3 regions of the Allobosea massiliensis genome follow, and region 1 is predicted to be linked to each of the others. Evidence: predicted binding sites of a transcription regulator. Region 1 holds the regulator's gene; each other region holds the start of a gene.
What was found. Region 1 encodes PhoB, which activates phosphate uptake and scavenging genes when phosphate is short. Its sites were predicted from a motif close to TGTCATNNANCTGTCAT; they were not measured.
Positions count from the first base shown of each region.

Region 2: a site for PhoB is predicted at 1,406-1,422, ahead of ACFPN9_RS21790 (RNA degradosome polyphosphate kinase). Genes of this name have one in related genera too.
Region 3: a site for PhoB is predicted at 4,293-4,309, ahead of phnD (phosphate/phosphite/phosphonate ABC transporter substrate-binding protein). Genes of this name have one in related genera too.

Region 1 is NZ_JBHSLU010000030.1:12,456-22,754, reverse strand. Features, by position in the region: gene ACFPN9_RS12100 (tetratricopeptide repeat protein) at 1-183, shown strand, start outside; gene ACFPN9_RS12095 (TIGR03862 family flavoprotein) at 364-1,602, opposite strand; gene phoB (phosphate regulon transcriptional regulator PhoB) at 1,765-2,463, opposite strand; gene phoU (phosphate signaling complex protein PhoU) at 2,622-3,341, opposite strand; gene pstB (phosphate ABC transporter ATP-binding protein PstB) at 3,385-4,185, opposite strand; gene pstA (phosphate ABC transporter permease PstA) at 4,234-5,124, opposite strand; gene pstC (phosphate ABC transporter permease subunit PstC) at 5,137-6,108, opposite strand; gene pstS (phosphate ABC transporter substrate-binding protein PstS) at 6,268-7,293, opposite strand; gene ACFPN9_RS12060 (ATP-binding protein) at 7,415-8,473, opposite strand; gene ppk2 (polyphosphate kinase 2) at 8,608-9,582, shown strand; gene ACFPN9_RS12050 (SDR family NAD(P)-dependent oxidoreductase) at 9,682-10,299, shown strand, end outside.
Region 2 is NZ_JBHSLU010000073.1:50,336-60,634, reverse strand. Features, by position in the region: gene ACFPN9_RS21795 (acyl-CoA desaturase) at 6-1,259, opposite strand; gene ACFPN9_RS21790 (RNA degradosome polyphosphate kinase) at 1,493-3,688, shown strand; gene ppx (exopolyphosphatase) at 3,624-5,201, shown strand; gene rnd (ribonuclease D) at 5,211-6,350, opposite strand; gene aspS (aspartate--tRNA ligase) at 6,513-8,291, shown strand; gene ACFPN9_RS21770 (hypothetical protein) at 8,297-8,668, shown strand; gene ACFPN9_RS21765 (hypothetical protein) at 8,684-8,983, shown strand; gene ACFPN9_RS21760 (glycosyltransferase family 2 protein) at 9,026-9,910, shown strand; gene ACFPN9_RS21755 (acyltransferase family protein) at 9,907-10,299, shown strand, end outside.
Region 3 is NZ_JBHSLU010000082.1:375,368-385,666, reverse strand. Features, by position in the region: gene ACFPN9_RS24100 (ABC transporter ATP-binding protein) at 1-1,007, opposite strand, end outside; gene ACFPN9_RS24095 (ABC transporter permease) at 1,025-2,743, opposite strand; gene ACFPN9_RS24090 (ABC transporter substrate-binding protein) at 2,894-4,213, opposite strand; gene phnD (phosphate/phosphite/phosphonate ABC transporter substrate-binding protein) at 4,505-5,554, shown strand; gene phnC (phosphonate ABC transporter ATP-binding protein) at 5,591-6,376, shown strand; gene phnE (phosphonate ABC transporter, permease protein PhnE) at 6,373-8,001, shown strand; gene ACFPN9_RS24070 (lipocalin family protein) at 8,038-8,580, opposite strand; gene ACFPN9_RS24065 (hypothetical protein) at 8,823-9,002, shown strand; gene ACFPN9_RS24060 (PAS domain-containing protein) at 9,184-10,299, shown strand, end outside.

The DNA.
Region 1 (10,299 bases):
GACGCCGCGCTGATGCGCGACCCGACCTTCCTGCCCGCGCTCGAATACCAGGGCGAATGGTTCATCGAGACCGGCGACATGGCCTCGGCCAAGGCCAATCTCGCCAAGCTCGCCAGCCTCTGCGGCCGCTGCCATGAATGGCAGGATCTCGACGAGGCCATCCGGAAGGCCGAGGGGCGGTAGGGGGCGTCATTCTCGGGCGAAGCGAAGCGCAGACCAGAAAGCGCGGGGAACCCCTCTCCTGTAAGGAGAGGGGCAGGGGTGAGGTGTCGGCCCCTGGACCAGCCGAGTGCTGACCCAACCGCTGCGCCGGTCAGGTCTCACGCCACCTTCAAACGGCCGACCCCTCACCCTGCCCTCTCCCTATGGGACAGGGTTCTCCGTCGAGGTTCCCCGCGCGAGCCACGCCACCATCCCCGCCGCCGCCGCGACGCCGGTCGCGAAGCAGCCCTGCAGGAGGTAACCGCCGGTCGGCGCCTCCCAGTCCAGCATCTCGCCGGCGACGAAGACGCCCGGCAGGCGCCGCAGCATGAAGCCCCCGTCGATCTCGCCGGCCGCGATGCCGCCGGCGCTGGAGATCGCCCGGTCGAGCGGCATCGTCCCGGTCAGGCGCACAGACGCGGATTTGATCGCCGCCGCGAGCGCCGCGGGACTCTCGTCGAGCCTGCCGCCGACGCTGTCGCGCAGCACCGCCACCGCCGCCGGCGACAGCCCTGCCGCCTTGCGCAGATGGTTGCTGAGCGTCTCACCGGGCCGACGCTTGCCGAGCTTCTCGGTCAGACGGGCGAGGTCGAGATCGGGCCGCAGGTCGATCTCGAGCAGCGCCGAACCGTCGCGCGCGATCGCCTCGCGCAGCGACCCCGACAGCGCATAGATCGCGCCGCCCTCGAGTCCATGCGCGTCGATCATCGCCTCTCCAACAATTTCTTTGCCGGCAAAGCGAAGCGTGATCCGTTTCAGCGGCGCGCCGGCGAAGCGCTCGCGCAGCGTGTCGGACCAGGCCACGGCGAAGCCGCCATTGGCGGGCCGCAGCGGCGAAATGGCAACGCCCTTGCCGGCCAGCAGCGGCACCCAGCCACCGTCCGAGCCGAGCCGCGGCCAGCTCGCCCCGCCCAGCGCAAGCAGCGTCGCATCGGCGGCGACCGTCACCTCGCCGGCCGCCGTGGCGAAGGTCAGCGCGCCCTCGTCGTTCCAGCCGGTCCAGCGCCGGCCGGCTTCGAGCCGCACCCCGAGCCCGTCGAGCCGGCGCAGCCAGGCGCGCAACAGCGGCGACGCCTTCATCGCCTTCGGGAAGACGCGCCCGCTGGTGCCGATGAAGCTCTCCGCGCCGAGCTCGTCGGCCCAATCGCGCAGCGCCTGCGGTGGAAACGCCTGGATGGCGGGTTCGAGCCAGTCCCGCGCCGCGCCGTAATGCGGCAGGAAGCTCTCCAGCGGCTCGGAATGGGTGAGGTTGAGCCCGCCGCGCCCGGCGAGCAGGAATTTGCGCGCCGGCGACGGCATCCGCTCATGGATCGTCACGCGGTGGCCGGCCTGGGCCAGCCGCTCGGCCGCGATCAGCCCGGCCGGGCCGGCGCCGATGATGGCGATGTCTTTGATCTGCATCGGGCCGGCTTGCGCCGTCGGGCGTCGCGGGTCAAGCGATCAGGCGCATGCCGGAGCGACCTCGTCATTCTCGGGCTCGACCCGAGAATCTATGGCCGGCACGGCAGGGGAGCCTCGGCGTCACGAGATGCTCGGGTCTGCGCCCGACCATGACGGTTTCCCTCACGCCCGCGCGAAGGTCTCGTCGAAGGCGTAGCCCGCGCCACGGACGGTGCGCAGCGGATCCTTGGCGTCGCCCGGCGTGATCGCCTTGCGCAGCCGCCCGACATGGACGTCGACCGTGCGCTCGTCGATGTAGACGTCGCGGCCCCAGACGGCGTCGAGCAGCTGGGCGCGCGAATAGACCCGGCCCGGCGCCTGCATCAGGAATTCCAGCAGCCGGAACTCGGTCGGCCCCAGATGCAGCTCTTCGCCGGCCCGGCGCACGCGGCGCGTCGTGCGGTCGAGTTCGAGATCGCCGGCGACCAGCAGCCCCGCGACATGGCCGGGCTTCGCCCGGCGCAGCAGCGCCTGGATGCGCGCGATCAGCTCCGGCAGGGAGAACGGCTTGACGACATAGTCGTCGGCCCCGGTGGCGAGGCCGCGCACGCGCTCGGTTTCTTCGCCGCGGGCGGTCAGCATGATGATCGGCACGCGCTCGGTGTCGCGCCGCGCCCGCAGCCGCCGGCACAGTTCGATGCCGGAGAGACCGGGCAGCATCCAGTCGAGCAGCACGAGATCGGGCGTGTTGTCTCGCAGATGCAGCTCGGCGTCGTCCCCCCGCGCCACGCTGTCGACTGCGAAGCCCTCGGCCTCGAGGTTGTAGCGCAGCAGCAGGGTGAGGGGTTCCTCGTCCTCGACGATCAGGATGCGGGCGGCCATGGCACGGTTCCGTTCTTGGCGTTTGTGCCGAAACGCATCGTCATGCTCGCCCTTGTGGCGAGCATCCACGTCTTGAACGCGGCGTGGGTCCGGCGAAGACGTGGATGGTCGGAACAGGCCCGACCCTGACGGCGAAGGCTCCGGCGCAGTCGGTGTTGTCAGCTCCCTGTCACGGCCTCGACCGTGATGTCGGTGGTCTCGAGCTTGGGACGGTTGATGTCGAGCGATTCGCCGGTGACGAGATAGTGGATCGTCTCGGCGATGTTGGTGGTGTGGTCGCCGATGCGCTCGACGTTCTTGGCGCAGAACAGGAGATGCGTGCAGAAGGTGATGTTGCGCGGATCTTCCATCATATAGGTCAACAGCTCGCGGAACAGCGAGGTGTAGAGCGCGTCGATCTCGCCGTCGCGATGCCAGACCTCGAGCGCCTTCTGCTCGTTGCTGGTGGCGTAGGCGTCGAGGACGTCCTTGAGCTGCGCCTGCACCAGCCGGCTCATATGCTCCAGCCCGACGACGGCGCGGTGCGGCGGCGAGAACTGGCCGGAGATCGCGACCGCGCGCTTGGCGATGTTCTTGGCGAGGTCGCCGACGCGCTCGATGTCCGAGGCGATGCGGATCGCCGAGATCAGCTCGCGCAAATCGTTGGCGAGCGGCTGGCGCCGGGCGATCGTCAGCACGGCGCGCTCCTCGACGTCGCGCTGCAGGTTGTCGAGCCGCTGGTCGGCGGAGATCACCTTCTGGGCCAGCGTCGTGTCGCGGCGCACCAGCGCGACCGTGGAATCGCCGAGCATGCGCTCGGACATGCCGCCCATCTCGGCGAGGCTGCGGCGCAGCGACTCCAGTTCGGCGTCGTAGGAGCGGACGATATGTTCGGTCATCGCGGCGTTGTCCTTTGGATGCGGAGCGGAAGCGGCGGCCAAATCAGCCGAAGCGGCCGGTGACGTAGTCCTGCGTCTGCTTCTTGCTCGGGTTCATGAAGATCGTGTTGGTCGCGGCGAACTCGATCACCTCGCCCAGATACATGAAGGCGGTGTACTGCGAGATGCGCGCCGCCTGCTGCATGTTGTGGGTGACGATGACGATCGTGAAGTCGGCCTTCAGCTGCTCCAGCAGATCCTCGATCTTGCCGGTCGAGATCGGGTCCAGCGCCGAGGTCGGCTCGTCGAACAGGATGACCTCCGGCTTCTGCGCGATGGTGCGCGCGATGCAGAGGCGCGGCTGCTGGCCGCCCGAAAGGCCCATGCCGGAGGTCTTGAGCTTGTCCTTGACCTCGTCCCAGAGCGCGGCCCGGCGCAGCGCGCCCTCGACGCGGTCGTCGAGCTCCGACTTCGGCGGCTTCTCGTAGAGGCGGATGCCGAAGGCGACATTGTCGTAGATCGACATCGGGAAGGGCGTCGGCTTCTGGAAGACCATGCCGATGCGCGAGCGCAGCTCGTTGACGTCGACGTCGTTGGAGATGACGTTGCGGCCGTCGAGCATGACCTCGCCGGTCGCGCGCTGCTCGGGATAGAGCGAATAGATCCGGTTGAAGATGCGCAGCAGCGTGGACTTGCCGCAGCCCGAGGGGCCGATTAGGGCCGTGACATGCCGGTCGCGAAAGTCGAGATTGATGTTCTTCAGCGCCTTGTGCTCGCCATAGTAGAAATCGAGGTTCTTCACCGCGATCCGGACGGGCGCGTCGGCGTCGAGCGACTGCGGGCTGAGTTCGAGGGTCGAAAGCATCGACGGGTTCCTTCGGATCTGACGCGACGGAGATAGGTTAGGCGGGTCTCACTTGCCGCCGCGCACGATGCGGCGGGCGACGAGCGAGAGCAGCAGGATCGACAGGGTGATGATCAGCGAACCGGCCCAGGCGAGCTGCTGCCAGTTCTCGTAAGGCGCGGAGGCGAACTGGTAGATCGTCACCGGCAGGTTCGACACGCCGCCCATCAGGTCCGACGAGAACCAGAAATTGTTGTTCAGCGCGGTGAAGATCAGCGGTGCGGTCTCGCCTGCGATGCGGGCGAGCGCCAGCAGGATACCGGTGACCATGCCGGCCTTCGCGGCCTTCCAGGTGATCGAGGTGATCACCACGGAAGGCGGCGCGCCCAGCGCAGCCCCGGCCTCGCGCAGCGGGCCTGGCACCAGGCGCAGCATGTCCTCGGTGGTGCGCACGATCACGGGGATCGCGATGATGCCGAGCGCGACGCCGCCGGCCCAGCCGGAATAGCCGCCGACCGGCTCGACCAGAATGACATAGACGAACAGGCCGATCAGGATCGAGGGCGCCGAGAGTAGGATGTCGTTGATGAAGCGGATCAGGTCGGCCAGCTTCGAGCCCTTGCCGTATTCCGCCAGATAGGTGCCCGCCAGCACGCCGATCGGCGTCGCCACGGCGATGCCGAGGAAGGTCAGCACAATCGAGCCGACCATGGCGTTGGCGAGGCCGCCGCCCTGCGATCCGGGGCCAGGGGTGATCTGCGTGAAGGTGGCGACGGAGAGCCCGCCGATGCCCTTCACGATCAGCATGCCGAGGATCCAGAACAGCACGAAGATGGCGAGGAAGGTGAAGCCGGCGGAGATGACCCGCATCGCCTTGTCGGCGGTGCGGCGGCTCTGCCGGACGCGGCCCCAGGCGGCGTAAGGGGCGGCGGGAGCGGTGGAGGAGGTCGTCAGGCTCATGATCGGGCTCGCTCAGAAGGTCTTGACCCGCGACACCAGGATGCGCGCGACGACCAGGACGACGAAGGTGACGAAGAACAGGATGCAGCCGAGCGCGATCAGCGCGTTCATCTGCAGGCCCAGCGCCTCGTTGAACTCGTTGGCGATGCGCGAGGCGATGGTCGAGCCCGGATCCATGATCGAGGCCGAGAGGCGGTTGGCATTGCCGACCACGAAGGTCACCGCCATCGTTTCGCCGAGCGCGCGGCCGAGACCCAGCATGATCGCACCGATGATCGAGACGCCGGCCTGCGGCACCAGCACATGGCGCACGACCTCCCAGGTCGTCGCCCCGATGCCATAGGCGCTCTCGCGCAGCACGGAGGGGATCTGATCGAGCATGTCCCGCACGATCGAGGCGATGAAGGGGATGATCATGAAGGCGAGGATGATGCCCGCCGTCAGGATGCCCAGTCCGGAGGGCGAGCGCGAATACAGGATTGTCCCGACGATCGGCATCCCCTCGACGATGTTCGAGAGCGGGACCTGCACATAGGCCGCGAAGAGCGGCACGAAGACGAACAGGCCCCACATGCCGTAGATGATCGAGGGCACGGCGGCGAGCAGCTCGATCGTGGTCGAGACTGGCTGCTTGAACCAGGGCGGGGCAAGCTGGGTGAGGTAGACGGCGATGCCGAGCGAGAGCGGCACGCCGATCAGCAGCGCGATCAGCGCCGTCGAGAGCGTACCGACGATGGCCGGCCAGGCGCCATAGACATCGGCCTGGGTGTCCCATTGCGAGCCGGTGATGAAGCTCAGCCCGAACGCCTTGAAGGCCGGCCAGCCGCCGATGACCATCGACAGCATGATGCCGGCCAGCAGCAACAGCACGAACAGGGCCGAGATCAGGCTGGCATTGCGGAAGACGATGTCGAAGGTGCCCTTCGGCGTCTTTCGCTGCGGCCGCGCGGCCGGAATGCTCATGGTGTCGGTCACGGCGGTCATCCGTGGAACTCCGGTCGTGGCGGAACGAGGATGCGAGGCGGAAGGCGAAGGCTCTCGGGAGGGCCCTCAGCCGGAACAGCGGTTCCGCCGCTGCTCGGGATGGAGGCCTGATGAGGAAGACGAGGCGGAACCGGGTTCCGCCTCGCCCTCAGTCGGTGATCAGAAGATCGGCTTGCCCGACGGGTCGGTCACGCCCTTCCAGGCGGCGCGGACCTGATCCTTGACGTTGGCCGGGAGCGGCACGTAGTCGAGGTCCAGCGCCATCTGGTCGCCGTTCTTGAAGGCCCAGTCGACGAACTTCAGCGCGGCCTGCACCTCTTCCGGCTTCTCCGGCTTGGCGTGGACGAGCAGGAAGGTCGCGGCCGTGATCGGCCAGGCCTCGGCGCCCTTCTGGTTGTTCAGCGAGATGCCGAAGCCGGGAGCCTCGTTCCAGTTGGCGTTCGCGGCCGCGGCCTGGAACGACTTGTCGTCCGGCGCCGGGAAGTTGCCCTCGGCGTTCTGGATCAGCGCGTAGCTGAGCTTGTTCTGCTTGGCGTAGGCATATTCGACATAGCCGATCGAGTTGGCGACCTGCTTGACCGAGGCCGAGACGCCCTCATTGCCCTTGCCGCCGATGCCGACGGCCCACTGCACCGAGGTGTTGGCGCCGACCTTGGACTTCCACTCCGGCGAGACCTTGGAGAGATAGTCGGTGAACACGAAGGTCGTGCCCGAACCGTCCGAGCGATAGACGGGATTGATGTTGGCGTCGGGCAGCTTCAGGCCGGCGTTGAGGGCGACGATCTTGGGATCGTTCCACTTCTTCACGGTGCCCATGTAGATTTCGGCGATGATCGGGCCGGTCAGCTTGAGCTGGCGGGCGTCGATGCCGGCGATGTTGATCGCGGGGACGACACCGCCCATCACGGTCGGGAACTGGATGAGGCCGTCCTTGGCCAGATCCTCGCCCTTGAGGGGAGCGTCGGTGGCGCCGAAGGCGACCGTCTTGGCCTTGATCTGGCGGATGCCGCCACCGGAGCCGATCGACTGGTAGTTGAGACCGATATTGGTCTCCTTCTTATAGGCCTCGGCCCATTTCGAGTAGATCGGGAAGGGGAAGGTCGCGCCGGCGCCGGTGATGTCGGCGGCCTGGGCGACGCCCGACAGACCGATGGTCGCGGCCGCGAGAATGAGAAGTTTGCGCATGAGATGTCCTCTCTGGGTCGCAGGTTCAGCGAGCCGTTCAGAACACCCTCTGCATGACAGCTTCATGACACTTCGTCACGCATGCTGTCATGAAGGCGTCACGCAGCGTTAAGAAACGCCCTCAAGGCTTGCGCGCCGAAGCCCCGAAACGTGGCAAAACAGCCCTGAACGTCGCACCCTCACCGAGCGCGCTCTCGATCGTCAGCCGCCCGCGATGGCGCAGCACGATGTGCTTGACGATGGCGAGGCCGAGCCCCGTGCCGCCGGCCTCGCGGCTCGCCGCGGTATCGACCCGGTAGAAGCGCTCCGTCAGCCGCGGCAGATGCTCCGGTGCGATGCCCGGCCCATCGTCGCGCACGCCGACGCTGACCTCGAGCGGCCCGTCGACGACGTCGATCACGACCTCTCCGCCGCTCTTGCCGTACTTGATCGCGTTCTCGACGAGGTTTTCCATCAGCCGCAGCAGCTCGTCGCGGTCGCCCGGTACGTTTACCGGCTCGGTCGGCGCCCGCAGCGTCAGCGTCACCTCGCGCTCGCGTGCCATCAGCGTCAGCGAATCCACGATCTCGCGCGAGATGCCGGTCAGATCGACCGGCGTCTCCGGCGCCAGATGGGCGCGCAGTTCGATCCGCGAAAGCGAGAGCAGGTCGTCCACCAGCCGCGCCATGCGCAGCCCCTGCTCGCGCATGATCGCCAGGAAACGGTCGCGCGCGCCGGCATCGTTGCGCGCCGGGCCCTGCAGCGTCTCGACGAAGCCGAGCAGCGAGGCCAGCGGCGTGCGCAGCTCGTGGCTGGCATTGGCGACGAAGTCGACCCGCATCCGCTCGGTGACGCGCTGCTCGCTGAGGTCCTCGAAGGTCAGCAGCACCGGTCGCCGGACACCCTCGCTGCCCAGCGCAGCGATATGGATGCGGAAGGTGCGCTCCACCGGCACGCGCTCGATCAGCTCGATCACCTGCCGTCCCCCCTGCCGCGAGACGCCTTCGATCGCCTCGATCAGGTCCGGATCGCGCATCACCAGTGTCAGCAGCCGTCCCTTTTCCAGCGCCGGGATCAGGGCGCGCATCGCCGGGCTCAGCGCCTGGGCCACCCCCTGCGCATCCAGCAGCAGCGCAGCCGACCCCATCGCTTCGACGAGCGCCTGCGTCGTGGCGGCTAGGGGATCGACGGCACCGGGCATGGGAAACCTCGACACGGACGGCACCGGAGGAAGCGGCGCAGGCGGGCGCCCCTTCCTGATGGCCGGCGCGGCGCCCGTCAATTCCCTTCGCCGCTGAGGCCCGCTAGGCTGGGCGCATTGCCGAGGAGGCTCCGATGGCCAAGACCCTGTCAGCGCGCACCAAGAAATCCGCGATCCGCCTGGTTTCCGACAGCGGCGAGGGCCCGGCTCCAGCCACCACGGGCAGGACACCGAAGACGAAGACGCCCCGCAAGCCCCTCGGTCCGCAGGGCTTCGACATCGAGGCCGAGACGCTGCCCGAGGCGATCACGGACGCCGCCTTCCGCAGCGGCGAATACCCCTACGGCAAACGCATGAAGCGCAAGCGCTACGAGCGCGAGCTGGAGCCGCTGCAGATCGAGCTGCAGAAGCTCGCGACCTGGGTGCGCGAGCGCAAGGAGCGCGTCGTCATCGTTTTCGAGGGTCGCGACGGCGCCGGCAAGGGCGGAACGATCGGCCGCTTCACCCAGCACCTCAACCCGCGTCAGGCCCGCGTCGTCGCCCTGTCCAAGCCCTCCGACAGCGAGGCCGGGCAATGGTATTTCCAGCGCTATGCGGCGCAGATGCCGACGGCCGGCGAGATCGTCTTCTTCGACCGCTCCTGGTACAACCGCGCCGGCGTCGAGCGCGTGATGGGCTTCTGCACGCCGGAGCAGACCGACACGCTCCTGCACGAGGCGCCGGCCTTCGAGGGCATGCTGGTGCGCGACGGCATCCGGCTCATCAAGCTCTTCATCACCATCGGCCCCGAGATGCAGATGCTGCGGCTGCATGCGCGCTGGCACGACCCGCTCAAGCGCTGGAAACTCTCGCCGATCGACTTCGAGGCGATCCCGCGCTTCGCCGCCTATTCGGAAGCCTTCGATGAGATGCTCCGGCGCAGCTCGACCGACCGGGCGCCCTGGCATGTCATCCGCGGCAACGACAAACTGCGGGCCCGGCTCAACGCCATCCGCCACGTCCTGCTCTCGATCCCGTATGATGGGCGCGACGAGGCCGCGATCGGCGAACTCGACCGCAAGATCGTCCTCGACGTGAAGCACTACCTGCATGAGGGCGGCGAGGTCTGAGCCGCCGCCCTCTCTCCACCCCTCCGCGCCGCCGCACCGCCCCGGTTCCGCCGGGCGCGCGGGCCGCGCTCCGCCCCCGCCCCCACCGGAAGACCGACCATGACGAAGACCATCCTGATCTCCGGCGCCACCGCCGGCTTCGGCGCCGCGACCGCGCGCCGCTTCATCGCTGCCGGCTGGCGCGTCATCGGCACCGGCCGCCGGGCCGACCGGCTCGACACGCTGAAGGCCGAGCTCGGCGAGCGCTTCCACGGCGCGGCCTTCGACATCACCGACGAGGCGGCGATGACGGCGGCGCTCGCGGCCCTGCCGGCCGACTTCGCGAAGATCGACGTGCTCCTGAACAATGCCGGCCTCGCGCTCGGCACCAAGCCCGCGCCGCAGACCAAGCTCTCGGACTGGAAGACGATGATCGGCACCAACGTCACCGGGCTGGTGACGCTGACCCATCACCTCCTGCCCGGGCTGATCGAGCGGCGCGGCGCCATCGTCAACATCGCCTCCGTGGCCTCGAACTGGCCCTATGCCGGCGGCAACGTCTATGGCGGCACCAAGGCCTTCGTGCGCCAATTCTCGCTCGGCCTGCGCTCGGACCTGCAGGGCACCGGCGTGCGCGTCACCTCGATCGAGCCCGGCCTCTGCGAGAGCGAGTTCACGCTGGTCCGCAACGGCGGCGACAAGGCCGCCTATGACGCGCTCTATGGCGGGACCGATCCG
Region 2 (10,299 bases), on a different contig from region 1:
CCGCCTCAGCCGAGGCGGCGCGGGCCGGCCTCGACCGGGAGGGCGACGAGCCGCGCATGCATCGCCTCGACCAGCAGCTCGTGGGCGCGGTTGGCGATGGCGTCGAGCGAGGGCGTCTTGACGAACATCGCCGCGGCTTTGGCGTTGAGCTGCTCGCGGCTGGGCAGGACAGGCAGCTGCCAGCTCGAGGCATCCCATTGCGCCCAGGCCTCTGCAGCCTGGTTCTGGATCTCCGCGAAACGATCGCCGGCGCGTTCCTGCAGATCGGCCAGCGCCGCCCGAAGCTCGGCCAGCGTCAGGCTCGGCCAGTGCAGCTCGGGCAAAGCAGGGGTCGAGGCATAGGCCTCGCGGAAGGCGCTGACCACCCGATCGACCGGGACCGAGGCCGCCAGTCGCTCGGCCGAGCGCTCGATCACGCGCGGGGGCAGCGCCTGCGAGCGGTCGACCACGGCCTGGGGGGGCTGCTTCAGGTCCCAGACCAGGCGCAGCTTCGAAAGCCCGAGGATGATGTAGTAGGTCGGGTCGATCTGCCACCAGCGGAAGCCCTGGCGGACACTGTACTGATAGGCGTGGTGGTTGTTGTGCCAGCCTTCGCCCATGGTGATGATGGCGAGCCACCAGTTGTTGCGGCTCTCGTCACCGGTCACATAATCCTTGTCGCCATGCACATGGGCGAGCGAGTTGATGCAGAAGGTGGCGTGATAGACAGCGACCGTCGACCAGAAGAAGCCGACGAAGAGCCCCGCCCAGCCGTCGATCAGGAAGCACAACCCTGCGAGCAGGATCGCCGGCGCCAGTTCGAAACGGTGCAGCCAGCGCAGTTCAGGGAACTTCGTCAGGTCAGGGATCGTCGAATCGTCGAAGACGTGGTGGTCGCGGCTGAAGATCCAGCCGACATGCGAATAGGCGAAGGAAGTCTGCACCGGCGAATGCACATCATGCTCGGTGTCGGCATAGCGATGGTGGTGGCGATGCTTCGAGGCCCACCAGAACACGCTCTTCTGCGCCGTCGACTGTGCCAACGCTGCAAGCAGGAACTGCCCGATCCGGCTGGTCTTGTAGGTACGGTGCGAGAAATAGCGGTGATAGCCGCCGGTCACGGCGAACATGCGCAGCCAGTAGAGGCCGATGGCGAGCCAGACCGAGGTGGCGGTGACGCCGCTCCAGAGGGCGCCGAAGCAGGCCAGATGCGCGAGAACGAAGGGAATGGCGGACGGATAGACGATGTCGCCATCGTCGCGTTGGGAAGAACTGCTCAAAATGGCCTCTGTCGATTCAGACGGCCGGGAAAGGCCGCCCGGGGAGCCGACCCCGCGCCGGCACGAAACAGGAGCCGGCCGCGCCTTGCAAGAGGGTGCAGCGACGCAGCCGCGCCGGCACCGCCCTCAGCCGGAAATGACATGGTTGTCATCGAACCGTCACGCTACGGTGGCTCAAGACGCGCAAGGAGACGACCGTGGCCAGAGCAGCGACCGGAACGAGCGCCAAGCGCATGAACACGCAACCCAGCGCCGCCGAGGCCGTGCCTCACCCCCCCGCCGAGGAACCGACGCCACTGCGTGATTCGCCGGCCCGCTTCATGAACCGCGAGCTCTCCTGGCTCCAGTTCAACCGGCGCGTCATGGAGGAAGCCTCCAACCGAAATCACCCGCTGCTCGAGCAGCTGCGTTTCCTCTCGATCTCGGCCGCGAATCTCGATGAGTTCTTCATGGTCCGCGTCTCGGGCCTGCGTGAGCAGCTCAAGGCGGGTGTGGTCACGCCGAGCCAGGACGGCCTAACGCCGGCCGCCCAGCTCGCTGCGCTCGGCGAGGCCGTCGCGGCCCTGACGCGGGACCAGCAGGCCCGCTGGGTCGAGCTGCGCGGCGACCTGGACGAGAACCGCATCCAGCTGCTGTCGCCCGGCGATATCGGCCCGGCCGAGCGCGTCTGGCTGGAGGACTACTTCCTCAACTACGTCTTCCCGGTGCTGACGCCGCTCGCGATCGATCCGGCCCATCCCTTTCCGTTCATTCCCAATCTCGGCTTTACCGTCGCGCTGGCGCTGGAGCGCGTCAGCGACGGGCGCCAGCTCGACGCGCTGATCCGCGTGCCGATCAAGATGGACCGCTTCATCGAGCTGCCCGATCTCGCCCGCGAGGAGAAGCGCCGTTTCATCACGCTGGAGGACGCGGTCTCGCTGTTCATCGGCAAGCTTTTCCCCGGCTACGACGTCAAGGGCACCGGCTCCTTCCGCATCATCCGCGACACCGATCTCGACATCGAGGAGGAGGCGGAAGATCTCGTCCGCGTCTTCGAGACCATGCTCAAGCTGCGCCGGCTGGGCGTCGTCATCCGGCTCGAGATCAGCACGGGGATGCCGGCGCATCTGCGCAAGCTGATCGTGCGCGAGCTCAAGGTCGACGAGGACGAGGTCGTCGAGGTCGAGGGCATGATCGGGCTGAGCGAGCTGTCCCAGCTCGTCGGCGTCGACCGGCCGGACCTGAAGTTCAAGCCCTACAACGCCCGTTTTCCCGAGCGCATCCGCGAGCACGGCGGCGACTGCTTCGCGGCGATCCGGCAGAAGGACCTCTTGGTCCACCACCCCTATGAGAGCTTCGACGTCGTCGTGCAGTTCCTGCAGCAGGCGGCCCGCGACCCCAATGTCGTCGCGATCAAGCAGACGCTCTACCGCACCTCGGCCAACTCCCCGATCGTCAAGGCGCTGACCGAAGCCGCCGAGGCCGGCAAGTCCGTGACGGCTCTTGTGGAGCTCAAGGCGCGCTTCGACGAGGAAGCCAACATCCGCTGGGCCAAGGAGATGGAGCGGGCGGGCGTGCAGGTCGTCTACGGCTTCATCGAGCTGAAGACCCACGCAAAATTGTCGCTGGTGGTGCGTCGGGAGGCCGGGCAGCTCGTCTCCTATTGCCACATCGCGACCGGCAACTATCACCCGATCACCGCGCGCATCTACACGGACGTGTCCTTCTTCACCGCCGATCCGGTGATGTCGCAGGACGTGGCGCGAGTCTTCAACTTCATCACCGGCTATGCCGAGCCGGCCGAGCTGGAGAAAATGTCGGTCTCGCCGGTGGGTCTCAAGCAGCGCCTGCTCGACGACATCGCCGAGGAGGTCGCCCATGTGAAGGCGGGCCGCAAGGGCGCGATCTGGGGCAAGTGCAACTCGCTGGTCGATCCCGTGATCATCGATGCGCTCTATGACGCCAGCCAGGCCGGCGTCGAGATCGACTTCGTCGTGCGCGGCATCTGCTGCCTGCGTCCGGGCGTGCCGGGCCTGTCCGATAACATCCGCGTCAAGTCGATCATCGGGCGCTTCCTCGAACACACCCGCGTCTACGCCTTCGGCGCCGGGCACGGTCTGCCCTCCGCCAAGGCCAAGCTCTACATCTCCTCGGCCGATCTGATGCCGCGCAATCTCGACCGCCGCGTCGAGGCGCTGACGCCGATATTGAACCCGACGGTCCACCAGCAGTTGCTGGAACAGATCATGCTGGCGAACTTCCTCGACAACGAACAGAGCTGGACGATCTTGCCGGACGGCGGCTCCCGACGCATTGTCCCGGCGCCGAACGAAGAGTCGTTCAACGCTCACAAGTACTTCATGACGAACCCGAGTCTGTCAGGACGTGGCAAATCACTCTCGAATTCCAGCCCCCGCTCCCTCTCCCGTCGAGGGGGGCGCAAAGCGTGACGTTCTGACCGCGCCCGGCCGGCTCGGGCTTGGGGCCGGAACGCTCGCCATCGTCGATATCGGCTCCAACTCCGTCCGTCTCGTCGTCTACGAGATGGTCGCGCGTGCGCCCGCCCAGGTCTTCAACGAGAAGGAGATGGCGGGCCTCGGCCGCCAGGTCGCGACCACGGGGCGGCTTGCGCCCGAAGCCGTCGAAAAGGCGATCGCGGCGCTGGTGCGCTTCCGCATCCTCTGCGAGGCGATGCATGTCGGCGAGATCCGGGTCATCGCCACCGCCGCCGCGCGCTATGCCAGCAATGGCGCCGAGTTCATTGCCCGGGCCGAGCAGGCCATCGGCCAGCCGATTGAGCTGATCTCCGGCGACCGGGAGGCCGTGCTCTCGGGCCTCGGCGTTCTCTCTGGCTTCGACAATCCCGACGGCGTCGTCGGCGACCTCGGCGGCGGCAGCCTGGAACTCATTCCCGTCTCGCGCGGCACGGTCGGGGAGGGGGCAAGCGTGCCGCTCGGCGGCCTCGCCTTGCTGGACCGCTCCAAGAACTCGCTCAAGGCGGCTGAGAAGATCGTCAAGGACGAACTCGACAAGCTGCCGCAGATCGAGGCGATGAAGGGGCGCGACTTCTATGCCGTCGGCGGCACCTGGCGCGCGCTGGCGACGCTCCACCAGCATCAGGTCCACTATCCGCTCAATGTCATGCATGGCTACACGCTGCCGGCGAAGGACGTGGCCGATTTCGTCAAGCTGGTCGAGAAGGCCGACCTGACGGGGCTCGACGCGATCGATGCCGTTTCCTCGGCGCGGCGCCCCTTGCTGGCCTATGGCGCGCTGGTGCTCGACGAACTGATCAAGCGCGGCAAGCCCCGCGCCGTCATCATCTCGGCGCAGGGCGTCCGCGAGGGGCTGTTGCACGAACAGCTTTCCGACGAAGAGCGCGCCGCCGACCCGCTCTTGCGCGCCGCCCGCGACTACAACCATCTGCGCGCCCGCGACCCGCGCCATGCCGCCGATCTGATCGCCTGGAGCCGCGCCATCCTCGAGACGGCGGGGCTGCCCGGAGACGAGCCGTCGCCGCGGCTGATCGAATCCGTCTGCCTGCTCTCGGACATCGGCTGGCGCGCCCATCCCGATTACCGCGGCGAGCAGAGCATGAATGTCATCGCCCATGCCTATTTCACCGGCATCGACCATGTCGGTCGCGCCTTCCTGGCGTTGGCGATCTTCCATCGATACGCCGGGCTGAAATCCGACTCTCCCGCAGCCAGCGGGTTGCGGGCGTTGCTGCCGCCGCCGATCCTCGAGCGTGCTGTGCTGCTCGCGGCGATCTTCCGCGTCGCCTATCTGCTCTCGGCCGGCATGGCGGGACTGCTGCCGCGCATGCCCGCGACCTGCGTCGATGGGCGCCTGGTGCTGCGGCTGCCCGACGATCTGGCGCCGCTGGCCAGCGACCGCGTCATCGGCCGCCTGAAGCAGCTCGCCAAGCTGCTCGGCCGCGATTGGGAGATCGCCCGCGTCTGAGCCCGCCGCTCAGCCGACAACGACCCGGCCGCGCTCGATGCGCAGCCCGAGTTCGCCGCTCTTGAGCGCCAGAGCCTTCTCCCCGAACACACCGCGCCGCCAGCCCTGCAGCGCGGGGACATCGGCCTCGTCATCGGCGGCGATGGCTTCAAGATCATCGCTGGACGCGATGATCTTGGGCGCGACGCGCTCCGCCTCGGCCACCGCCTTGAGAAGGACCTTGAGGAGGTCGAGCACGGCGCCGTTGCCGCCGCGGCCGCGTTCGCGCTCCAGCCGGGGCAAGGTCTTGGGATCGAGCGCGAGCCCGCGCTCGATCGCCGCCAGCACCTCGCCGCCCGAGCGGGATCGCTCGAAACCGTTGGGCACTGAGCGCAGCTCGGCCAGCGCCTCGACCGAGCGCGGTGCGCGCTGGACGATGTCCATCAGCGCATCGTCCTTGAGCACGCGCTGGCGCGGCACGTCGCGGTGCTGCGCCTCGCGCTCGCGCCAGGCTGCCAGCTCCATCAGCACGGCGAGTTCCTTCGGCTTGCGGATGCGGCCCTTGAGGCGCTGCCAGGCATTCTCGGGCTTCACCTCATAGGTGGCCGGGGAATTGAGGACCGCCATTTCCTCGGCGACCCAGCTCTCGCGGCCGGTCTGTTCGAGATCGGCCTTCAAGGCCCGGTAGATCTCGCGCAGATGGGTGACGTCGGCCTCGGCATAGACGAGCTGGGCTTCGTTCAGCGGCCGGCGCGACCAGTCGGTGAAGCGCGAAGACTTGTCGATGCGCGCCTTGGCGAGATCGTTGGCGAGCTGCTCGTAGCCGACCGAGTCGCCATAGCCGCAGACCATCGCCGCGACCTGCGTATCGAAGAGCGGCGTCGGGAGCACCCGGCCGAGCATCCAGACGATCTCGAGATCCTGCCGGGCCGCGTGGAAGACCTTGACCACGGCCTCATTGACCATCAGCCCGAAGAAGGGGGCGAGGTCGAGTTCCGGCGCCAGCGGATCGACCAGCACCGCCTCGTCGGGCGAGGCGAGCTGGATCAGGCAGAGCTTGGGATAATAGGTCGTCTCCCGCAGGAACTCGGTATCGACCGTGACGAAGGGGTGGCTGGCGAGGCGCGCGCAGGCGTCGGCGAGGTCGGCCGTGGTCGTGATCAGCTTCATGCTTCGGGCTTAACGGAGCAGGGGGCGCCGCGTCGAGTCCGCAGCGTTCGGAATCCCACCTGAATCCTTGACAAGCCGCGCGCCCGCGTGTGCTTACGCCGGCAGATTTGACCGCCTGCGGCGCGCCTCCGGGCGACCCCGAAAGAGATCATCCCCGTGACCCTGCATCGCTACCGTTCCCACACCTGCGGCGCCCTTCGCGAGAGCGACATCGGCTCCCAGGCCCGCCTCTCCGGCTGGTGCCACCGCATCCGTGACCATGGTGGCGTGCTGTTCATCGACCTGCGCGACCATTACGGCATGACCCAGGTCGTGATCGATCCGGATTCGCCGGCCTTCGCCACCGCCGAGACGCTGCGCTCGGAATGGGTTGTGCGCATCGACGGCAAGGTCAAGGCGCGCCTCGCCGGCACCGAGAACGCCAACCTGCCCACCGGCGCCGTCGAGGTCTTCGCAACCGACATCGAGGTGCTGGGCGCGGCCGGCGAACTGCCGCTGCCGGTGTTCGGCGATCTCGAATATCCCGAGGATACGCGGCTGAAATACCGCTTCCTCGACCTGCGCCGCGAAAAGCTTCACAACAACATCATGCTGCGCACCAAGGTCATCGACTCGATGCGCCAGCGCATGAAGGCGGCCGGCTTCTCCGAATTCCAGACGCCGATCCTGACCGCCTCCTCGCCGGAGGGCGCGCGTGACTTCCTGGTGCCGAGCCGCCTGCATCCGGGCAAGTTCTATGCGCTGCCGCAGGCGCCGCAGCAGTACAAGCAACTGCTGATGATGGCGGGCTTCGACCGCTACTTCCAGATCGCACCCTGCTTCCGCGACGAGGACCCCCGCGCCGACCGCCTGCCGGGCGAGTTCTACCAGCTCGACGTCGAGATGAGCTTCGTCGAGCAGGAGGACGTCTTCGCGACGATGGAGCCGGTCATCGGCGGCATCTTCGAGGAGTTCGGCAACGGCAAGTCGGTGACGAAGAACTGGCCGCGCATCCCCTATGCCGAGGCGATCGCGAAATACGGCTCCGACAAGCCGGACCTGCGCAATCCGCTGGTGATGCAGGACGTCTCGGAGCATTTCCGCGGCTCGGGCTTCAAGGTCTTCGCGCGCATCCTCGAGGATGAGAAGAACCGCGTCTGGGCCATTCCCGGCCCCAAGGGCGGCTCCAGAGCCTTCTGCGACCGGATGAACTCCTGGGCGCAGGGCGAGGGCCAGCCGGGCCTCGGCTACCTGATGATCAAGGAGGACGGCGAGGGGCAGGGGCCGATCGCCAACAACATCGGGCCCGAGCGCGTCGCCGCGATCATCGCCCAGATGGGTCTGCAGCCCGGCGACGCCTGCTTCTTCGCCGCCGGCAACCCCGACAAGTTCTACAAATTCGCCGGAGCGGCCCGCAACAAGGTCGGCCAGGAGCTCGGGCTGATCGACGAGAACGCCTTCGCCTTCGCCTGGATCGTCGACTTCCCGATGTTCGAGTACAATGAGGACGAGAAGAAGGTCGATTTCTCGCACAACCCCTTCTCGATGCCGCAGGGTGGGCTGGAAGCGCTGAAGAGCGAAGATCCGCTCTCGCTTAAGGCGTTCCAGTACGACATCGCCTGCAACGGCTTCGAGCTCGCCTCGGGCGGCATCCGGAACCACAAGCCCGAAGCGATGGTGAAGGCCTTCGAGATCGCCGGCTACGGCGAGGAGACGGTGATCGAGCGTTTCGGCGGCATGTATCGCGCCTTCCAATACGGCGCGCCGCCCCATGGTGGCATGGCGGCCGGCGTCGACCGCATCATCATGCTGCTGGCCGGCGCCACCAACCTGCGCGAGGTCGCTCTGTTCCCGATGAACCAGCAGGCGGTCGACCTGCTGATGGGGGCACCGGCCGAGGCCTCTCCGAAGCAGCTGCGCGAGGCGCATCTGCGCATCAACGCGCCCGAGAAGAACGGCTGATCGACATGACCGCTTCGGCTCCGGTGCGCGCGCTCGCGCTCGTCTGCCTCGCGGCGCTGCCGCTCTCGGCCTGCGTCTCCGGCCCGGCCAATCCGAGCGCGTCCCGCGCCTCGGAACTGGCGAGCCTCGTCTCGCGCTCGGTCGCCTGCCGCGCCGGAACGCCGAGCCGCAGCACGCTCGATGGCTTCATCGCGGCCGAGAAGGCCCGTGGCGCCACCCCGGAGCAGCTCGCCAGCGCGCGCTCGACCTACGTCACGGTCTCCGAAGGCGAGACGGTCAACCAGATGGTGCGGCCGAAGCCCTGTGGCGCCGAGGAACGCGCGGAGGTCCGCGAGAAGATGACGCGCATCCGCGCGGGCGATTTCAGCGGCCTCTGACAAGGCCGTCGCGCGATGAGGCTTCACCCGCTGCTTGCCGGACTGCCGCTGGCGCTCGGCCTTTCCGCCTGCACCACGGCGGGGCCGCTGCCGGGCACGCCTGAATTCGCCGCGGCGCAGGTCTCGCGCGCCTATGATTGCGGGTTGCGGGTCGATCGCGGACGGATCGTCGGGCATATGCGGAAAGACGAGCGGCACCGCTTCGCGCTGGCAAATGCGGCCTTTGCGGTGAAATCCTACAAGGCGCCGCGCGCCTGCGACGCCGCCGAGCGCGCCTCCGTTCAGCGCGACGTTGCGGCGCTGGCCCGTCGCTGAATTCGCTTGCCTCGGATCGGCCATCGCGGCCACAAGGCGCCAATGCCCGCCGCGAGCCTGATCACCGCCATCGTCGTCAGCCATGACAGTGCCGAGGTGCTGCCGGCCTGTCTGTCGGCGCTGGCCGCAGAGGGGGTGCCGGCCATCGTCGTCGACAATGCCAGCGGCGACGCCAGCGCCACCATCGCCCGTGAGCTCGGCGCGACCGTCATCGCCAGCCCGCGCAACGAGGGCTATGGCCGTGCCAACAACCGGGGCGTCGCCGCCAGCGACACGCCCTTCGTGCTGATCGTCAATCCCGACGTCGAGGTCAGGCCGGGCGCGATCGCGGCGCTGCTCGAAGCCGCGGAACGATATCCCGACGCCGCCCTGTTCGCCCCGCGCATCGTCGAGCCTTCGGGCCGGATCTTCCTGCAGCCGCGCTCGCTGCTCTCGCCCCCGCATCTCAACCGCAGCGGGGGGATGGCGATCCCGGAGGGCGACGCCTGCCTGCCCTTCCTCTCGGGCGCCTGCCTGCTGATCCGTCGCGACGTTTTCCGGACGCTCGGCGGCTTCGACCCGGCGATCTTTCTGTTCTACGAGGATGACGACCTCTGCCGCCGCCTGCGCGATGCCGGTCACGCGCTCGTCCATGTCCATGCAGCCGAGGCCGGGCACGGGCGGGGGCGTTCGAGCGCGCCGTCGGCCGCGCGCCGCTTCAGGGCGCGCTGGCACCTCGCCTGGTCGGAGGGCTATGTCGCCCGCAAATACGGTTTGCCGGGGCCGTCCCCGCTCCGGATCGTCGAAAACCTCGTCAAGGCAGCGGGTTACGCGCTGATCCTGCGGCGCGAGAAGATGGCCGCCCATGCCGGCTCCGCGGCCGGCGCGCTCGCCTGGCTGCGCGGCCGCTCGGCGCTGGCTCACGAAGGGTTGGAGTCGCAGCCATGAGGGCGTTGCGCAATGCGACGGTCGCGGAAGGGCTGGCCGGTCCTCACAACAATTTCGGTCTGCTGCGGCTCGTTCTGGCTCTGGCCGTGGTGGTCTCGCATGCTTTCAGCGTCGCCACCGGGCGCGTCGAGGACGAACCCTGGGCCCAGACGACGGGCTTCACCCTGGGTGAGCATGCGGTCAACGGCTTCTTCGCGATCTCCGGCTTCCTGGTGACGATGAGCTATGACCGCCGCGGCTGGCGCGACTATCTCGTTTCCCGCACGCTGCGCATCGCGCCGGGCCTCGTGGCCGCGACGCTGGTCGTCGCGCTCGGCCTCGGCGCAGCCATGACCCGCCTCGATCTCGGTGCCTATCTCGCCGATCCGCAGCTGCGTCGCTTCATCACC
Region 3 (10,299 bases), on a different contig from region 1:
GTGTCGACCGCAACTTCGGTGGCACCGACGCGCACACCATAGCGCACGCTCGCGCCAAGGAACTCGCGATGCGCCACGACGCAGGGCAATGCCAACCCGTCGCCGGCCTGGCCGCTGGCGTCCGTCAACGCGGCATGCTGGGGCCGGAACACCAGCTTCGCCCCTGCGGGCACGACGGCATCCGCCGGGAGTGGGAGCCGGATTCCGCCCTCGATGACGAAATGGCGCTCCGCGCCGGTGCCGACGACGCGCCCATCGAGGATGTTGGCGGTGCCGAGGAAATTCGCGACGAAGAGGTTGGCCGGGCGCTCATAGAGCTCCATCGGCGTCCCGACCTGCTGGACCACGCCGTCATTCATCACTGCGATCCGGTCGCAGATCGTATTTGCCTCCTCCTGGTCGTGGGTGACGAAGATCGTCGTCAGGCCGAGCCGCTGCTGCAGGTCGCGCAGTTCGCGCCGGACCTGAACCCGCATCTTGGCGTCGAGATTGGAGAGCGGCTCGTCCAGCAGCAGGATCTTCGGCTCGACCGCGATCGTCCGCGCCACCGCGACACGCTGCTGCTGCCCGCCCGAAAGCTGCGAAGGCCGACGCTCGGCGAGATGGCCGAGCCCGACGAGATCGAGGGCCTGCGCGACCCGCCGGGCGGTCTCGGCCCGCGGCACGCCGCGCTCCTCCAGGCCGAAAGCCACATTGCGCGCGACCGTCATGTGGGGCCAGAGCGCATAGGACTGGAACACCATGCCGACATCGCGCTTCCAGGGCGGCAGCCCCGAGACGTCCTTGCCGCCGACGAGCACGCGGCCGGTCTCGGCCTGGTTGAAGCCGGCGATCAGCCGCAGCAGCGTGGTCTTGCCGCAGCCCGAGGGGCCGAGGAAGGCGAAGAATTCGCCCGGCCTGATCGAAAGGTCGACGCTCTTCAGGACATGGTTGTCGCCGTAGGACAGGTTGACCCCCTCGATATCGACCGAGACGGCCGGGCTCGCGAGGTCGGTTTTCATCGTCATGGCTGGCTCGTTCTTCATCACTGGCCCATGCCCTTGGCCCGCTGGCTGCGCTCGATCACGAGATGCGAGAGGAACGTGCAGAGGGCGACGAGCAGCACGGCGACGACGCCGAGCGCGGCTCCCGGCCCCCGGCCTGCGGCCGACTGCATGAAGACGTAGAGGCCGAAGGCGAGCGGCGCATCGGAGTTCGACTGCACCAGCATCAGCGTCGCCGAAAGCTCGACCGCCGCCGTCGAGAAGCTGGTGACGAAGCCGGCGAGGATGCCGCCCGCCATCAGCGGCACGACGACCCGCCTGACGGTCCTGGCTTTAGTGGCGCCGAGGTTTTCCGCCGCCTCCTCGAGCGAGACCGAGATCTGCTGGAGCGCGGCGTAGCAGGCGCGCAGCGCATAAGGCAGGCGCCGGATCGCGAGCGCGAGCACGATGGTGATCCAGAGCGACGCCAGCGGCGTGCCGTCCGGCAGGGTGATGCCGTAGAAGGTCCGAAGATAGCCGATGCCGAGCACCACACCGGGAATGGCGAGCGCGGCTGACGCCGCCCAGTCCAGCCATTCGCGCCCGATCAGCTTGGTGCGCAGGACGAGATAGGCGATCGCGACGCCGAGCACGATGTCGATGCCACCGGCGAGCGTCGCGTAGATCAGCGTGTTCTTGATGTAGACCGAGCTCTCGCCGAAGACGCGGGCGTAATGCGCAGTGGTGAAGGCGTCGGGCAGCGGGGAGAACGACCAGATCGTCGCGAAGGAGAGCAGCAGCAGCCCGAGATGCGGCGCCAGCACCAGCGCCAGGATCAGGATGACGACGCCATAGCCGAGCACGGCCTCCCAGGGGGTCATGACGCGCCGGGCCAGACCGCCGCCGCCGCGCTGGGTGGTGGCGTAGTCGCGCCCCTTGAGCGCCAGTGCCGAGAGCCACATCGCGATGACGGAGGCGACGATCAGCACGACCGAGATGACATAGCCCATCGGGTCGGCGATGCCGATCGAGGTCACCCGCAGATAGGCCTGCGGCGCCAGCATGTCCTTGACGTTGAGCAGGAGTGGCGTCGCGAGATCGTCGAAGACCTTGACGAAGACGAGCGAGGCGCCGGCGAGATAGCCCGGCAGCGCGAGCGGGAAGACGATGCGGCGGAACAGGCGAAAGCCCGAGGAGCCGAGATTCTGCGCCGCCTCCTCCATCGCCCGGTCGATGTTGCGCAGGGCCGCCGAGAGATTGATCAGGATGAAGGGGAAATAGTGGACCGACTGGACGAAGATGACGCCGTTCAGCCCCTCCATGAAGCCGATCTTGAAGCCAAACCACTCATCCAGCAGCAGGTTGATCGAGCCGTTGCGGCCGAAGAAGAGCTGCATCGCGACCGCGCCCACGAAGGGCGGCATGATCAGCGGCAGGAAGCCGAGCGTCTGCACCAGCATCGCGCCGCGGAAGACGAAACGCGTCGTCAGATAGGCGAGCGGCAGGGCGAAGACGGAGGCCCAGACCACCGACATGGCGGAGACGTAAAAGGAGTTCCCCAGCGAGCGCATGAACAGCTCGGTGCGGACGAAGTCGTAGAAGTTCACAAGCGTGAAGTTGGACGTGCCCTTCTCGGTGAAGGCGACGTAGAGCACGGTCCCGACCGGCAGCCCCAGGAACAGCAGGAGGAAGGCCGCGATCGCCAGCGCCAGCGCGATCTGGCCTGGCGTGGCGGAGAGCCGGCGGGCGCGAGGGAGGGTGGCTGTGGGGATGGCGGTCATGCCCGTCCTGATCGTTGAACCGAGGGCGCGCCGTCATCCCGGACGAGCGGCGAAGCCGCGCCGATCCGCGATCCATTCCTGACCTGGTCCGGCATGGGTCCCGGATCTCCGCTTCGCTGCGTCCGGGATGACGCGAGGATGGGTTAACGCTCAGCGCGCCGCCTTGAGTGCCTCTTCGGCCTTGGCCTTGGCCTTGGCGTAGTGGTCGCGGGCGAAGCTCGCCCATTGCGCCTCGACCTCGGCCTGGCGCGCGCCCTTCTCCTTGCCGCCGGTGAAGGCGCCGCGAAGCTCGGCGCTGGAGGCCTGCGCCTCGCTGACTGGCATGGCGGCGATGAGGTTCCGGGCTTCGTCGAGCAGAGCCTTCGCCTGCGCGTTCGGCTTCTTGGCCAGGGCGGCCTCGACCTCGTGCAGCGTCTTGGTGACGCCCTTGAGCGCATCGAGCTGGAAGGAGATCAGCTGGTCGAACAGCGTGTCGACGACAGCGGTGCGGCCTTCCGACTTGTCGACGTCGAAGCCGATCATCTTCTGGAAGCGCGGATCGGTGAAGGGGTTAGGGTAGTCGGCGCCGGCCTTGGCGTAGACGGCCGGGTTCACCGGCAGGCGGCGGATGCCCGGCTCGAGCAGGACCTCCTGTCCCGCCGGCGAGAGCAGGAACTCGACGAAGGCCTCGGCGGCCGCCTTGTTCGGGGCGTTGGCGACGATGCCGACATTGGCGGGCACCACCGTGGTCACGCTCGGATAGACGAACTTGACCGGAAAGCCCGAGGCCTGCGCCGAAAAGGCGAAGAAGTCGATGACGATGCCGACGCCGACCTGGCCGGAATTGACCTGCTCGGGCACGCCGAAGGAGCGCTCGTTGATCGCGCGGAAATTGCCCGCCATCTCCTTGATCGTGCGCCAGCCCTTGTCCCAGCCCTCGCCCTGGAGGATCGTTTCGATCGTCAGATGCGTCGTGCCGGAGCGAGAGGGCGCGGCGATCGCGACATGGTCGAAGAAGACCGGCCTGGCGAGGTCCTGCCACTCCTTTGGCTCGGGCAGCTTGTTGGCGCGGGCATAGCGCTCGTTCCACATGATGCCGTAGCCGGAGGCCGCAAAGCCCGAATAGAACCCGGCGGGGTCGTTGATCGGATAGGAGCCGATCTTCTCGGGGATGCCGCTCGCCTTCGGCTTGTAGGCGGACAGCAACTGCTTGCCCTTGAGCACCTCGAAGGCGTCCGGCGCCGAGGCCCAGAACAGGTCGACCTGGTTGTTGGCCTTCGTCTCCTCGATGTATTTCACCCCCGCATTGGTGTTGCGGTTCTGGACCTCGAGGGTAACGCCGGGAGTCGCCTTTTCGAAAGCCTTCTTGATCGGGTCGGTCACGTCCTTCGAGAACGACGTCACAACCGTTACCTTGCCGGCCGGTGTCTGAGCCAGGGCGACCGAGGACGTCAGGACGAGGCCCAACGCCAGAACCCACTTCTTCACCACCACGATGACCTCCCAGAGACGTTGTCCGCGTTCGACATCGAGGCCGAACTTGCGTCGCAGAGCTGAATCCACCGCTGCGCGTCATCAAACTGTCACATCCAGCGGCGGCCTGTCACCCCTCCCCCTTTGCCGGCTACGCCCGCAGCGCCTCTCCCAACGGCATGGGCGCCGGAGGACGGCGACGGCGCGAGGCCGGGCGGGACGGCGGCCAAGACCGGGTTGAATATGACGGTTTTGTGTCACATACCTGGAACAAGCCGGTCGAACCGGCAGCGTGAGAGGAAACGTACGATGAGCCGGAAAACGACCCAACTCGCAGCCACAGTCTCGCTGCTGGTGCTGAGCCTGAGCGCGTGGAGCGGCGACGCCGCGGCGCAGGATGCCTGCCCGAACCGCGGCCAGCTCGACACGATGTATTGCGACGCGAACGGCGATCTCGTCGCCGATGCGCCGACCGATCCGAAGAAGTGGCGCGATCCCTCGGCGCTGGTCTGGGCCTATACGCCGGTCGAGGATCCAGCCGTCTACGCCAACATCTTCAAGCCCTTTACCGATCATCTCGCGACCTGCACGGGCAAGCGGATCGTCTACTACCCGGTCCAGTCCAACTCGGCCGAGATCGAGGCCATGCGCTCGGGCCGCCTGCATTTTGCCGGCTTCTCGACCGGGCCGACCGGCTTCGCGGTCAACCTCGCGGGTGCCGTGCCCTTCGCCGCGAAGGGCGTCGGGTCGGAAGTGCGCGGCTACAATCTCGTCGCCGTGGTGAAGGCGTCGAGCCCCTATCAGAAGCTCTCCGACCTCAAGGGCAAGAAGGTCGCCCATACCTCGCCTTCGTCCAATTCCGGCAATCTCGCGCCCCGCGTGCTCTTTCCGGAGCATGGGCTGACGGCCGACGTCGACTACAAGCCGCTGATGTCCGGCGGGCACGACAAGTCGATCCTCGGCGTCGTCTCGGGCGACTACGACATGGGCGCGGTCGCGGGCGACGTCTATGAGCGCATGATCGTGCGCGGCACGATCAAGAAGGAGGACGTGCGCGAGATCTACCGCAGCGCGGTGTTCCCGACCTCGTCCTTCGCCTATGCCCACGACCTCAAGCCCGAGCTCGCCAAGAAGCTGACCGAGTGCTTCTTCTCCTTCCGCTTCACCCCGGAAATGACCAAGGAGTTCAACGGCGACGACCGCTTCCTGCCGATCACCTACCAGAAGGACTGGGCCGTGGTGCGGGACGTGGCCGAGAAGTCGGGCACGCCCTACAACAAATCGGCCTATGACGCCGAGGCCAAGCGCGAGGCCGATGCGCTCGCCAAGAAGAACGCGGCGCCTCCCAAGGCACCCTGACCCGCCCACGCCGTCGCCCAACGAGGTTTTCCCATCATGAGCGCCCTGCCTGTGGCGTCCGGCCAGGGCCGGGCGCTCGTCATCCGTAACCTCGTCAAGGAGTACCGGCCCGGACAGCCGGTGCTGCGCGACATTTCCCTGACCGTGTCTGAGCCCGGCATCGTCGCCATCATTGGCCCGTCGGGCACCGGCAAGTCGACGCTGATCCGATGCATCAACCGGCTGGTCGATCCGACCTCCGGCTCGATCATGCTCGGCGGCACGGATCTCGCGAAGCTCCAGGGTGAGGCGCTGCGCCAGGCGCGTCGCCGGCTCGGCATGGTCTTCCAGGAGTACAATCTCGTCGAGCGGCTGACCGTCATCGAGAACGTGCTCTGCGGCCGTCTCGGCTATGTGCCCGTCTGGCGTGCCTGGACGCGGCGCTTTCCGGAGGCCGACATCGCGCGCGCCTTCGCGCTGCTGGAGTCGGTCGGGCTCGGCGATTTCGCCACCCGGCGGGCCGACCAGCTCTCGGGCGGGCAGCGGCAACGCGTCGGCATCGCGCGCGCCGTGATGCAGGATCCCGATCTCGTTCTCGCCGACGAGCCGACCTCCTCGCTCGATCCCAAGACCTCGGTCGAGATCATGGAACTGCTCGCCCAGGTTGGGCGCGAGCGGGATATTCCCGTGCTCGTCAACATCCACAATGTCGCGCTGGCGAAGCGCTACGCGCTGCGGATCGTCGGCATGTCCAAGGGCGTCGTCGTCTATGACGGACCGCCGGCCGGGCTGCAGGACAGCCATCTCGCCGAGATCTATGGCGGCGAAGGCTGGATGGAATGAGCGCCCCCGCCCTCGCCTCCCGCAACCTGCGGGCCCGCGCCTTTCCGCCGAACTGGCCGCTGCGCATCGGCGCGGCGCTGTTCCTCGCCTATGTCGCCTATGCGGCGCAGATCCTGGACATCCGCTGGGAGCGTTTCGTCCAGGGGCTGGACAATGGCGCCCGCTTCATCGGGCGGATGTTTCCGCCCAACACCGCCGCCGACAAGATGCAGCTCCTGTGGTCGGGCATGCTGGAATCGCTGCAGATCGCGATCATCGCGACGGCGATCGGCGTGCTGCTGGCCCTGCCGCTCGGACTTTTCGCGGCGCGCAACCTGATGCCCCTGCCGGTCACGGTGGCGGCGCGCGGCGTCATCGCGCTGTGCCGCACCTTCCACCCCGTCATCGTCGCGATCCTGTTCGTCAAGGCGGTCGGGTTCGGCGCGCTCGCCGGCGTCATGGCGCTGGTGGTCGCGACGCTCGGCTTCATCGCCAAGCTGATCGCCGAAGCTATCGAAGAGATGTCGATGAAGCCGATCGAGGCTTTGCGCGCCGCCGGCGCGCCGTTCCTCTCGGTGGTGACGATGGGCGTGGTGCCGCAGGTGCTGCCGCGCTTCATCGGTTTTGCCGCCTATCAGCTCGATTCCAACCTGCGTAATTCCGCGCTCGTCGGCCTCGTCGGCGGCGGCGGCATCGGCGCGACACTATTCACCGCCTTCCAGCGTTTCGACTATGATTTCGTTCTGACCATCATCATCGCGATCATCGTGACCGTGATGGCCGGCGAGGTCCTGTCCGCCTTCATGCGGCGGATCTACCAGGACGAGGCGCCGTCGGGCATCGTGGTCGAGACGCCCGCGGGTCGTCTCTGGCGCCGATTCACGCCGCTGGAGCGCGGACTGAGGCTCGCCTTCTGGGGGCTGGCTGCGCTGGCGCTGGGCTGGTCGGTCCAGACCATCGAGGTCATTCCCGAATTCCTGTATGATGCGCCCCAGCAGACGGCCGATCTGTTCGGCCGGATGTGGCCGGTCGATTGGGCCTATTTCGGCACCACCGTCGGCACCGCGCTGGTCGAGACCCTGCACACCGCGACACTCGGGACGATCCTCGCCATCCTGCTCGCCACGCCGGTCGCGCTGATGTGCGCCCGCAATGTCGCGCCCTCGCCGATCGTCAATGCGCTGGGGCGCTTCATCCTGGTCTCGACCCGCTCGGTCCACACGCTGGTCTGGGCCCTGCTCTTCGTCGCGGTCTTCGGTCCCGGCGCGCTGGCGGGCGTGATGGCCGTCGCGGTTCACTCGATCGGTTTCACGGGCAAGTTCCTGTCCGAGGCGATCGAGGAGGCCAAGGCCGGGCCGATCGAGGCTCTGCGCGCCGCCGGCGCCTCACGGCGCGCCATCCTGCTCAAGGGCTTCTGGCCCCAGGTGAAACCCGCCTTTCTCGCGGTCAGCCTGTTCCGCTGGGACATCAATGTCCGCGAAAGCGCCGTGCTCGGGCTGGTCGGCGCCGGCGGTCTCGGCGTGGCCTTGCAGGCCTCGATGGACAATCTCTACTGGGACCAGGTCGGGCTGGTGCTGCTCGTGATCTTCGCCGTCGTCGTCGTCACCGAGATCGTCACGGCGACCATCCGCTCGCGCGTGATCTAGGGCCTCGGACTGGCCAGTGCGGGCACAGCGCCTCGCTTACTGCTGCGTCCGCCGCAAGAGCGTGGTGTCGTAACCGAGGGTCCGCGCCCTGGCGACGAGTGATTCATACTGGCGCGGGCTGATCCTGCGCTCGCGCGTCAGCAGCCAGAGATAGCGTCCCGACGGCTCGCCGACGATCGCCCAGCCGTAATCGTCGGCCCGGTCGAGGACCCAGTAATCCCCCTCGAAGGGACGAAAGAAGCTGACCTTGAGTTTGGCGCCGTTCGAGCCTTCGACGATGCGCGCGGTCGCGTCGGCCGATCGCAGCGGCCCCGTCGGGCTGCCCTGGCGGCAAGAGTTCACCACTGCAACCGTTCCGTCAGGCTTCGCCGTGTACTGCGCCGTGACGCCCTCGCAGCCCTTCTGGAAGCTCGCCTCGTAGCGGCCCTGCTCGTACCAGGTCCCGACATAGCGACCGAGATCGACCGCCTTTCGCGGCTGGGGCACATTCGCATTGCCGACGGGGCCGGTCTCGAGCGGATTGCAGGCGCCCAGGGCCAAGGTCGCGGTCAGCGCCAGCACGAATAGCGGAGTCTTCATCATCGTTCCTCGCATTGAACTGCCAGCCAACGCCGCTTGCTGCACGCGGTTCCGGCGGCACGCGCCGGTCGATCCATATCATCGTCCCTGCCGGACGACCCAACCATCGGCTCGCCGTCTCCGCTCGGCCCGCATCAGCGTTCAATCCGTCACGTTTTTTGGAGCGCAGGGTAGCCCTTAGGACATTGCCATTTCGCAGCGGGCCGATCGGGAGCATAAGGACGCCGCGCCAAGAGGAAGCCATGGACACGCAGATCGCCTTTCACGACGACGATTTAACCAATAGGGCGGAGGGCCTGATGGCCACGCCGCTGCCGCTGCATCCCGACGAAAGCGAGGAGCGCTCAGGCGTTGCGTCGGGGCTGTCGCAGAGCCCCCTAGGGCTTGAGCGCGAGGCGGCACGCTTCATCGCCTCGTGCTGAGCGCATCGACGGGCCTTGCTCCGCGGCGGGAACGGGTGGAGATCCCGCGCGTTCCGCACCAGCCCCTCCTGTCCGGTTGCATCCCGTGCAGTCCGGGCCGGGCCAGCCGGCTGGCCGGTGGGGACGAAACCAAGACCGCAACGCCCCTCCCCGAGGTCCGATTCCGGAGTTCCCGATCCCGATGACCGCGCAGACCGAGCACAGCCGCATTGACGCGGAGATCGAGAAGATCGGGAAGTCCTCCGATCCCTTCGCCTCCGCTGTGCGCGCGACGCGGATGCCGATGCTGATCACCGATCCGAACCAGCCGGACAACCCGATCGTCTTCGCCAACAATGCCTTCCTGCGGCTGACGGGCTATCAGCGCGAGGAGGTGATCGGGCGTAATTGCCGCTTTTTGCAGGGCCCCGAGACGGACCCGCGCGACATCGCGCGGCTCAGGGACGCGATCGGCCGCCGCGCCCAGATCGAGCTGGAGATCATCAACCACCGCAAGGACGGCTCGCGCTTCCACAACCGCGTGCTGATCTCCCCGGTCTTCGACGAGGACGGCCACCTCTCCTATTTCTTCGCCTCGCAGTTCGACGTCACGCTGGAGCGGGACCGGCTCGTGCGGCTGCAGCAGGACCATGACAAGCTGGAGAAGGAGGTCGAGCGGCGCACGCGCGATCTCAGGCTCTCGGAGGAACGGCTGCGCTTCACCATCCGCGCCGCACGGCTCGGCTCCTGGACGCTCGACCTGACCGATCTGCGTCTCACCTGTTCCGACATCTGCAAGGCGAATTTCGGCCGCCGGGCGGAGGAGCCCTTCGCCTATGAAGACCTGATCGCCGCGATCCTCCCCGAGGACCGCCCGAAGATGGAGCTCGCCGTGCAGGAGGCGATTGCGCGGCATGAGGATTACGAACTCGAGTACCGCATCAGCACCCCGGCCGGGCAGACACGCTGGATTATGGCGCGCGGCCGTCCGCATTACGCGGCGGATGACCGGCCGATCAGCATGTCGGGCGTGACCCTCGACGTCACCGAGAGCCGCCGCAACGAGGAGCAGCGGCTGCTGCTGACGGCGGAGCTGAAGCACCGGGTCAAGAACTCGATGGCCACGATCCAGTCGATCGCGACCCAGACGCTGCGCCATGCCGAATCGCTGAAGGAGGCCACGGAGGTTCTGACGGCGCGGATGCAGTCGCTCGCCTCGGCCCATGACCTGCTGACGCGGGAGGAGTGGCAGAGCGCCACCATCGCCGAGATCGTCGCCAGCGCAACGGAATCGTTCGACATGCCGGGATCGCGGCGC